Regions from separate parts of the Clostridium omnivorum genome, predicted to be linked through region 3. Evidence: predicted binding sites of a transcription regulator. Region 3 holds the regulator's gene; each other region holds the start of a gene.

Region 1 (2,208 bases), 690 kb from region 3:
CTGAGTTTCCTCCCCAAGAACCGCAGCCAAGTGTTAGAGATGGAGCTAGTCTGAAGTTATATATATCGCCTATAGCACCTTGTGATGATGGCATATTGATTATAGTTCTTCCAGTTTTCATTGTAGCTCCGAATTTAGCTATTCTTTCTTTTGATTTAACTTGATCTGTATAAAGAACTGATGTATGTCCAAATCCACCTAATTCAATAAGTCTAACAGCTTTTTGTAATGCTTCATCAAAACTTTTAACTCTGTACATTCCAAGTACTGGTGATAACTTTTCATGTGAAAATTCTTCTTCAAGTTCAACTGATTCAACTTCTCCAATTAGAACTTTTGAATCCTCAGGTACAGTTACCCCTGCCATTTCAGCAATTTTAGCTGCCTTTTGACCAACTATATTAGCATTTAAAGAACCATTCACTAATATTACTTTTCTTACCTTATCTATTTCGTCACCCTTTAAGAAGTAAGCTCCTCTTTCCTCAAATTCCTTTCTTACTTCGCTATATACTTCGTCCATAACTATTACAGTTTGCTCTGAAGCACATATAACTCCGTTATCAAAAGTTTTAGATAATAATATAGAACTTACAGCCATCTTTATATGTGCTGTTTCATCGATTATAGCTGGTGTATTTCCTGCTCCAACTCCTATAGCTGGCTTACCAGATGAATAAGCTGCTTTTACCATTCCTGGTCCACCAGTAGCTAGTGTAATGTCAGCTTCTCTCATTACTACTTGAGATAGTTCTACAGATGGCTCATCAATCCATCCTATAATATTTTTTGGTGCTCCTGCCTTTACTGCAGCATCAAGTACTATTTTAGCAGCAGCTATTGTAGAATTCTTAGCTCTTGGATGTGGAGAGAAAATAATACCATTTCTTGTTTTTAAAGCTATTAATGCTTTGAATATTGCTGTTGAAGTAGGATTTGTTGTTGGAACTACTGCTGCAACAACTCCAATAGGTTCTGCAACTTTAGTTATACCAAAAGCTTCATCCTTATCTATTACTCCACAAGTTTTTTCGTCTTTGTATTGATTATATATATATTCTGAAGCAAAGTGATTTTTGATAACTTTGTCTTCTACTATTCCCATTCCAGTTTCTTCAACTGCCATTTTAGCAAGTTTTATTCTAGAGTTATTTGCAGCCATAGCAGCTTGTCTAAAAATTTCATCTACTTGTTCTTGTGTATATGTAGCGAATATCTTTTGCGCTTGTTTTACTTCTTCAAGCTTCATCATTAGTTCTTCTAAATTTGTTACTTTCATATTTATACACCTCTTTACTAAATTTTAGTGCAAATGATAGTTAAAACTTTAACAACCAACTTTATTGTATATTATATTTTATAAGAATGCAATAGTTTTTTGATATTTTTTTAACAAATTATTTTTCTAATCACTTTTCTGTGCAAAGCCTTGTTATGTAATTGTTTTCAGAGATAAGTTGGAGATATACGTTAAAATCATCAAATACCAATAAAATTCTTTTCCACTTTTATCAAATTAGACATTGCTTATTAAACTATTTTTCAACATTTTTCCCCTTATATCTCCTCGCGACTTTGTTATTTTATTAACACTTATGATTTAAAAATAGTCCATGTCTCATAAACAGAGCCACGGACTATATATGTGAGTATAAAACTATGGAATCATTAATAATTTCTATTTTTCAAGCTTAGCAAGTTCAACAGCTATCTTAGAACCAACTCTTGCATTATTATAAACAAGTTGTATATTTGATTCTAAGCTAGCTCCACCAGTAATTTCCTTGACTTTAGCAAGTAAGAAAGGAGTAGTTTCTTTTCCCTTAACACCTTTTTCTTCAGCTTCTTTTAAAGCACTCTCTATAGCATTAGTAATAGTATCGTAATCCATTTGATATTGTTCTGGTATTGGATTTGCTATTACCATTCCACCATTTAAGCCTAAATCCCATTTTGCTTTAGCTGCACTAGCAACTTCTGCTGGTGAATCTATTCTGTAATCTACACCAAAACCACTCTTTCTAGTATAGAAGGCTGGCATTTCATCTGTACCAAATCCTAAAACAGGCACACCATTTGTTTCAAGGTATTCTAAAGTTAGTCCTATATCTAAAATGGACTTTGCACCAGCACAAACTACTGCAACATTTGTATGTGCAAGTTCTTGAAGGTCTGCAGAAATATCAAATGTTTCTTGTGCTCCCCTAT
Region 2 (2,208 bases), 350 kb from region 3:
AATTTATTTGACCATCCAGCTTTTCTATATAATCTAAGTCATTTTGCCAATTGATATGGATTTCTTTAGACTTTTGTGCTGCAGCTCTCAGATCTTTAATATCAATTTCATGTATACTTAACTGAAGCATGCACTTTTCACTTAAACTAGTTACATCCTTATGAGAAAAGTAGCTAAGGTCATATATTTTTTCATAGCCAAGCTTTTTATAAAAATTAATAGCTCTATCATTTCCTACAATAACTTCTAAAAATAGCTGCTTGCACTGCTGCTTTATTGCTTCTTCTCTATGAAGCTCCATAAGCTTATGACTTATACCCTTGCCCCTATATTCTGGAGCAACAGCCAAAGTTCCGCACCTTAGAGTCTTTACTCCATCATAATGCTTGATTCCTCCTAATATAATTCCAACAGGCTTTTCTTCATCTATTGCTATAAAGGAATACTCCAAGCTATTACCCTCAGGACCGAAAAACCGCATTTCAAAAATGCTCTGAGGCATTTCAAGTTTAATTATATAATCCGAAAAACCTAAGCTAAAAGCACTATACATGGAATTCATGTCTACTTCTGTACATCTTTTAAACTCCATTATTTTTACCCTCCACCTTAACTTATTAATTTTTAATTATCTTTTTTAAAATCATATCTATATAATTTTCTACTACAGCTTTTGTTATTGGTAATCCCATAACACTATTGCTATATCCTATACCGTCTGTAGTTGATAGAATTATATACACCATGGCATCTATATCAATATCTGATTGAAATTCGCCTTCACTTAAACCTTCTTTTAAAATATCTGCTAGATCATTATAAAATAGCTTATACCTTCTGCTTACTATTTCCGGAATTGCATTATTCCTTGACATAACAGACCAAAATTCAAATGTAAATCTAGCATTCATAGAAGTCTCTTCATGAAAAAGTCCTTCCAATATCCATCTTAAATATCGAATTAATTTTTCCGTGCAAGTTATATCATTAGGAAATGTAGTTATTAGTTCATGCCTTTTATTAAATCTTTCTTCAGCTATTGCTAAAAAAATTTCTTCTTTACTCTTAAAGTAATTATATATGCCTCCTTTACTCATTTTACAAGCTGAAACAATATCATCCATTGTAGTCAGAGAAAAGCCCTTTTTAGAAAATAGCTTTAAAGCCGTATTAGTTATAAACTCTATTTTAGATTGCCTATTTTCTTCACTTATCTTTGGTATAATAATCACCTCTCTATAAAAAAACGACCAGTCGGTCTTTTATTTGATAATAACATAAAGCTGTTTAAACAGCAATATGTTTTTTTGCAATTTCTAAACAGCTTTATAAAAGCACTTGATAAAATTTTAACAAAGTATTATACTTATATTATATATATAAGTATTACATAATTCATAAAAGATTACAATATAGTTTTAAATTTGAATACTAAATTTATATAAAAAATAGGAGGCAAACTTATGGTAAATATTAATGTTTGTATTGGAAGCGCATGTCATCTTAAGGGTTCCTATAACGTAATAAAGGGACTACAAAAATGTATTGATGAAAGAGATTTGTCAGATAAGGTTAGAATAAATGGCTCTTTTTGTCTTGGTCATTGTACAAATGCTGTTTCTGTACAAGTTAATGGTGGACAGGTTGTTTCAGTAAGTGAGCAAACTGTGGAAGAATTTTTAAACGAATATGTAATTCCAATATTATAGTATAGAATTGCAGCTAAGGAGTTAAAAAGTCCTAAATGGACTTTTAACGGGGTTAAAGGTCTAAATGACCTTTAACGGGTAATTTAGCTAATGATAATTAGCGTTAAGAATTACCCCGGACACTTGCCGATGGAAATCGGCATGGTTAAGTTACCCTGTGCTCCGACTTATAAGGAGGATTAGGAATGAGGAAGTTTGAAAATAATGTTCAACTATTAAGATATGAAGTATTAAGAGAAGTAGCAAAAATGACACTTGATGGGACCCTAGAGCAGGATTATGATAAAATACCGCTAATTATTATTCCTGGTTCCAAGCCAAGAACTCGCTGCTGTGTGCATAAAGAAAGAGCTATCATTAGTGATAGAGTAAAACTTGCAATGGGCGGCGACAAAGAAAATCCAAATATAATAGAAACTATTAGAGAAGCTTGTGACGAATGTCCAGTGCAGCGTTTTAATGTTACTGACAGCTGCAGAGGATGTATAGCACATAAATG
Region 3 (2,208 bases):
ATTCCTGATTAGCAATATCATAGGGTTCATTAAGCTTAATTTCTAATTCTTTTAACCTGGCTTCCATCTCTAAAAGTTGATTAAAAACACCTAAAACTTCATTATAAATCACATTGCTGCTCTCTAATGATAAGTGTTGAGCTAGATAACCCACTTTTTTATTCTTATCAATAAATAAATCTCCGCTATCTTGTGAAAGTTCTCCAGTTAAAATTTTAAAAAGAGTACTTTTACCAGCACCATTGGCACCTACTAGACCAACTTTGTCGCATTCATTAACATTAAAGGTTACTTTATCTAAAACTATATCTATACCATAGCTCTTATGCAAATCTTTACAACTTAAAACTATCATTCTGTTCACTCTCCCACAAAATATTTTACTATGTAATGGGTGATTTTTGTAGCAAAAATAAAAAAAATCTTTAAATTGTTTTATTATACTTTACATTTTAAGCTAAAGGAGTTAATTTAGAATATGAAATAATGGCATTTATATTATGTCAAAATATTGACAGTGAAAAAAATTTAAGTAATACTATTAAATAGAATATACTATTAGGTAGAATGTGATAATAAATCGATTAATATATGCATACAAGTTAATTTGAAAGAGGTGCGCTATGGAAGGTAAAAAGAAGAATATCTCAATGGCAGTTATTAAAAGATTACCAAAATATCAGAGGTATTTAGGAGAGCTATTAAAAAATGATGTAGATAGAATCTCATCTAAAGAATTAAGTGAAAGAATCGGTTTTACAGCTTCACAAATAAGGCAGGATTTGAACTGCTTTGGTGATTTTGGCCAACAGGGCTATGGCTACAATGTAAAAGATTTATACAATGAAATCAACGGGATTTTAGGACTTACAGGAGAATATAAAACTATAATTATAGGTGCAGGAAATATAGGGCAGGCAATTGCAAACTATACTAGATTTGAAAGATTGGGTTTTTCTCTTAATGGCATTTTTGATACAAATCCTAAGCTTGTAGGTATGAAGATTAGGGATGTAGAAATCGATGACATAGATAATTTAGGCGATTATTTAGCACATAATGAAATAGATATAGCTATAATCTGCGTACCTCGGAACAGTGCACAAAGGGTATCCAATATTTTGGTGGAAGGCGGGGTTAAAGGAATATGGAACTTTGCACCAGTAGATTTGATTGTACCTAAAGATGTAACTGTAGAAAATGTGCATTTGAGTGAAAGTCTTATGACTTTATCCTATCTTTTAAAGAATAAAGACTTAGAAGACCAAGAATAAAAATAAATAATTTAAGTTAAAGGACTAAATGTAAAATTCATGCATTTAGTCCTTTAACTTTGTTAGATTATAAACAATCCCTTGTTTTTAGTGAAAATATTAAAATTTTAAGCAAAAAAACCTTGAAAAATAGAATTATAAAAATATTATAAATAATTACTCTTTTTGTTGAATTCCTATAGTGCAAGAGCTATAATAGGATTTGAGGTATAAATTAACAACTATTTTTTTCAAGCTTGTTAATAATATAACAAACTTGGGCTGAAAAAGTGATGGGAGGATTATCATGGAAGAAAAAAACGTGGTTCTTTCGAAAGAGGGCAATATTGCTGTAATTACTATCAATAGGCCTAAGGCTCTCAATGCTCTTAATACGGAAACTCTATTGGAACTCAATAACGTAATTGAAGCAGTAGAATTAGACGATGAGGTATATGCAGTTATACTCACAGGAGCAGGTGAAAAAGCATTTGTTGCTGGAGCAGACATTTCAGAAATGAAGAATATGACTGTTGTTGAAGGAAGAAAGTTTGGTAAACTTGGAAACAAAGTATTTAGGAGAATAGAAAATTTAGAAAAGCCTGTTATAGCTGCACTTAATGGTTTTACACTAGGTGGAGGCTGTGAGCTGGCTATGTCATGTGATATTAGAATAGCATCAACAAAAGCTAAGTTTGGACAACCAGAAGCTGGACTTGGAATAACTCCAGGTTTTGGCGGCACTCAGAGAATGGCAAGACTGGTAGGAATGGGAATGGCTAAAGAATTAATATTCACTGGGAAAATGATAGATGCCAATGAAGCTTTGAGAATTGGTTTAGTTAATAGTGTTTTTGAACCAGAAAAGCTTATGGAAGAGGCAAGAGCATTGGCAAACAGCATAGCTTTGAATGCCCCAATAGCAGTAAGACTTTGTAAGAGCGCTATAAATAGA
Region 4 (2,208 bases), 2.0 Mb from region 3:
ATCTTCCGCGTCTAAAGCTTGTACCACAACCACCAGGAATATTGTGTCTTTCAAGTAAGCATACCTTCTTGCCCTTTTTAGCAAGTGTTGCCCCGGTAGATAACCCACCATTTCCGCCACCTATAACGATTACGTCATAATGCATATTTTATTCCTCCTCAAATTACGATACTTTTATAAATATCCATTAAATATTTTCTTTTTTAATATCTTGATAGGATTTAAGGTCTTTATAAAGATCTTCTTTAAATGGATTTCTCTTAGTTTTAATAATTGTATAAACTTCAAAAACTGCTACTGCAATATTAGAAGCAAGTGCAATAACACTTACGAACATATATGCTTTTGGATTATGTGTAGATGCAACCGCAAATTTACCTTCTGTAAAGACTTGTGGGACAGACATAACAACCATCATCCAAATAGCCAGTGTCTGTGCACGATGCTGCAGCCAAGCACCTTTCTTTATGAAGAATGCAGGTATTGTGCAAGATAGAAGTAGTGCTAATCCGCCATATAAAGCACGATCTGTAACACAATTATATAGGTATGCAAAGTTCCATAAGTCATAAGCTATAATCCAAAACCACATCATATCTGGCCAGATCATATCCTTTTGTTTATCAGTACTTACAAAGATTCCAAACCATCCGCAAATAGTTAATATATTTAGAATACCTGCAATACCATTTAAAATATTCCAAGTACCACCCATATAGGTCATACCGTTAATTACTTCATTCATTCCGCGAACTTCAAATTCACGAACAACAGCTTCAAGAATATTAATACTTAAAATAGCTGTAGGTAATATGTAATACCACTTCTTTCCTTGTATTTTCTTTGAAAAACGTAAGCCCATAAAAATTAGACAGCCAGCAAGTGCTGAATAAGTCTTTGCCCATTGAAACCAGTTAGCTGTAGATTGACCTGAATTTGGTCCAGAAGTTTTCGGCCAAACAAAGATAGTCAAAATGATTGGTAATACTACAAACATTACGATACCAGTTTTCTTGTTATAACGTCCAATCTCGTTAAAAAGCATTAACCCCCCTAACACTGCAAAAAACATTAACCAAGAGTACCATGGAATTGGTTGAAATAGAAACATAAATATTCCTCCTTAAATAATTTTAAAAACGTAACAAATGTTATATTTTCTGAAAACATAACATTTGTTACGTTTTCTTAATTTTATAATAATTGCTTGTTATAATATTGTCAATAGAATTTTATATAATTTTTCCAAAAATAAAAGTGATTTCTTATATGGTTTCTTTTACTTACTTTTTTCTGTATAAGAATTGTGGTAAAATGTTATGTAATACAAATGCTTTAAACACATTCGAGGTTAATATGAGAGAAAATGGTAAAAATAAGAGAAAACAAAAGATAATAAATGCTGCAATTGAGGTAATTCAAGAGAAGAACGTAGAAGAAGCTACTGTGCGAGAAATTGCAGAAAAGGCTGGATTAACTACAGGTTCTATATACCATCATTATAAAAATAAGGATGAATTGCTTTACGATGTAATAAATCAATCTATTCATTTTGTTCATAAACTTTCAGTAATGAGTGAGTCAAAAATAAAGGATAAGAATCAGGTTTTATCTGAAGTAAAAAGTGAGGTAGCACTTCGTCTGTCAAAAACTGATGAGCAAAAGCTTCATATCTTATTACTAAGTGATGTAATTTCAAGAAATGATGAAATGAATGAGAAGTACAAACAAAATTATGAAAGCATAATAAATAAAGTTGCAGATATGTTTTTTTATGCCTTTGGTATAGAAAATACAGAACTTAAAAAAAGTTTATCTGCAATATTTATAGCAGCATTAGATGGAATTGCAATTCAAACAGCTTTAGGTGTTTTACCTGAAACTCAAGATAAATTTACTGAAATATTTAACAATTTCTTTTCCCAGAGTGTTCCAATGTTTTTGGAAAAAGGCATGGACTTAGAAAAGGAATAAGAACTGCATCAGCTGATGCAGTTCTTATTTTTTATATTTTGATTTTATCTCTAAGTGCTTTTTCTCGCCAAGTTTATAAAGTTCCTCTTCCTCTTTAGTGGAAACCACTAATTCAGGTACTTTTGCAGGCTTATTATCCACCATATGCACCATAGTAAAAAAAGCTGTTAACGCCGTATCAGGTTCCGAATAATTATCTAATTCGTGAACTCCAATGCTTACCATTACCTGCAT

Evidence for each region. The regulator Rex, encoded in region 3, represses fermentation and respiration genes when NADH is low (regulators of the CRP and FNR family bind a similar motif). The targets are predictions, from matches to a motif close to ATTGTTAANNNNTTAACAAT.
Region 1: adhE (bifunctional acetaldehyde-CoA/alcohol dehydrogenase) is a predicted target of Rex. The motif match lies at 1,378-1,397, and genes of this name have one in related genera.
Region 2: bsdE14_RS12860 ((2Fe-2S) ferredoxin domain-containing protein) is a predicted target of Rex. The motif match lies at 1,338-1,357, and genes of this name have one in related genera.
Region 4: bsdE14_RS04945 (DUF5692 family protein) is a predicted target of Rex. The motif match lies at 1,207-1,226, and genes of this name have one in related genera.

Annotation. Positions count from the first base shown of each region.
Region 1 covers NZ_BRXR01000001.1:3,754,729-3,756,936, reverse strand. The annotation lists gene adhE (bifunctional acetaldehyde-CoA/alcohol dehydrogenase) at 1-1,279, opposite strand, end outside; gene bsdE14_RS17775 (pseudouridine-5'-phosphate glycosidase) at 1,679-2,208, opposite strand, start outside.
Region 2 covers NZ_BRXR01000001.1:2,716,758-2,718,965, reverse strand. The annotation lists gene bsdE14_RS12870 (GNAT family N-acetyltransferase) at 1-592, opposite strand, end outside; gene bsdE14_RS12865 (TetR/AcrR family transcriptional regulator) at 618-1,232, opposite strand; gene bsdE14_RS12860 ((2Fe-2S) ferredoxin domain-containing protein) at 1,464-1,709, shown strand; gene bsdE14_RS12855 (4Fe-4S dicluster domain-containing protein) at 1,895-2,208, shown strand, end outside.
Region 3 covers NZ_BRXR01000001.1:3,068,327-3,070,534, forward strand. The annotation lists gene abc-f (ribosomal protection-like ABC-F family protein) at 1-355, opposite strand, end outside; gene bsdE14_RS14400 (redox-sensing transcriptional repressor Rex) at 624-1,274, shown strand; gene bsdE14_RS14405 (short-chain-enoyl-CoA hydratase) at 1,561-2,208, shown strand, end outside.
Region 4 covers NZ_BRXR01000001.1:1,078,785-1,080,992, forward strand. The annotation lists gene bsdE14_RS04940 (phytoene desaturase family protein) at 1-145, opposite strand, end outside; gene bsdE14_RS04945 (DUF5692 family protein) at 188-1,111, opposite strand; gene bsdE14_RS04950 (TetR/AcrR family transcriptional regulator) at 1,357-1,974, shown strand; gene bsdE14_RS04955 (acyl-CoA thioesterase) at 1,999-2,208, opposite strand, start outside.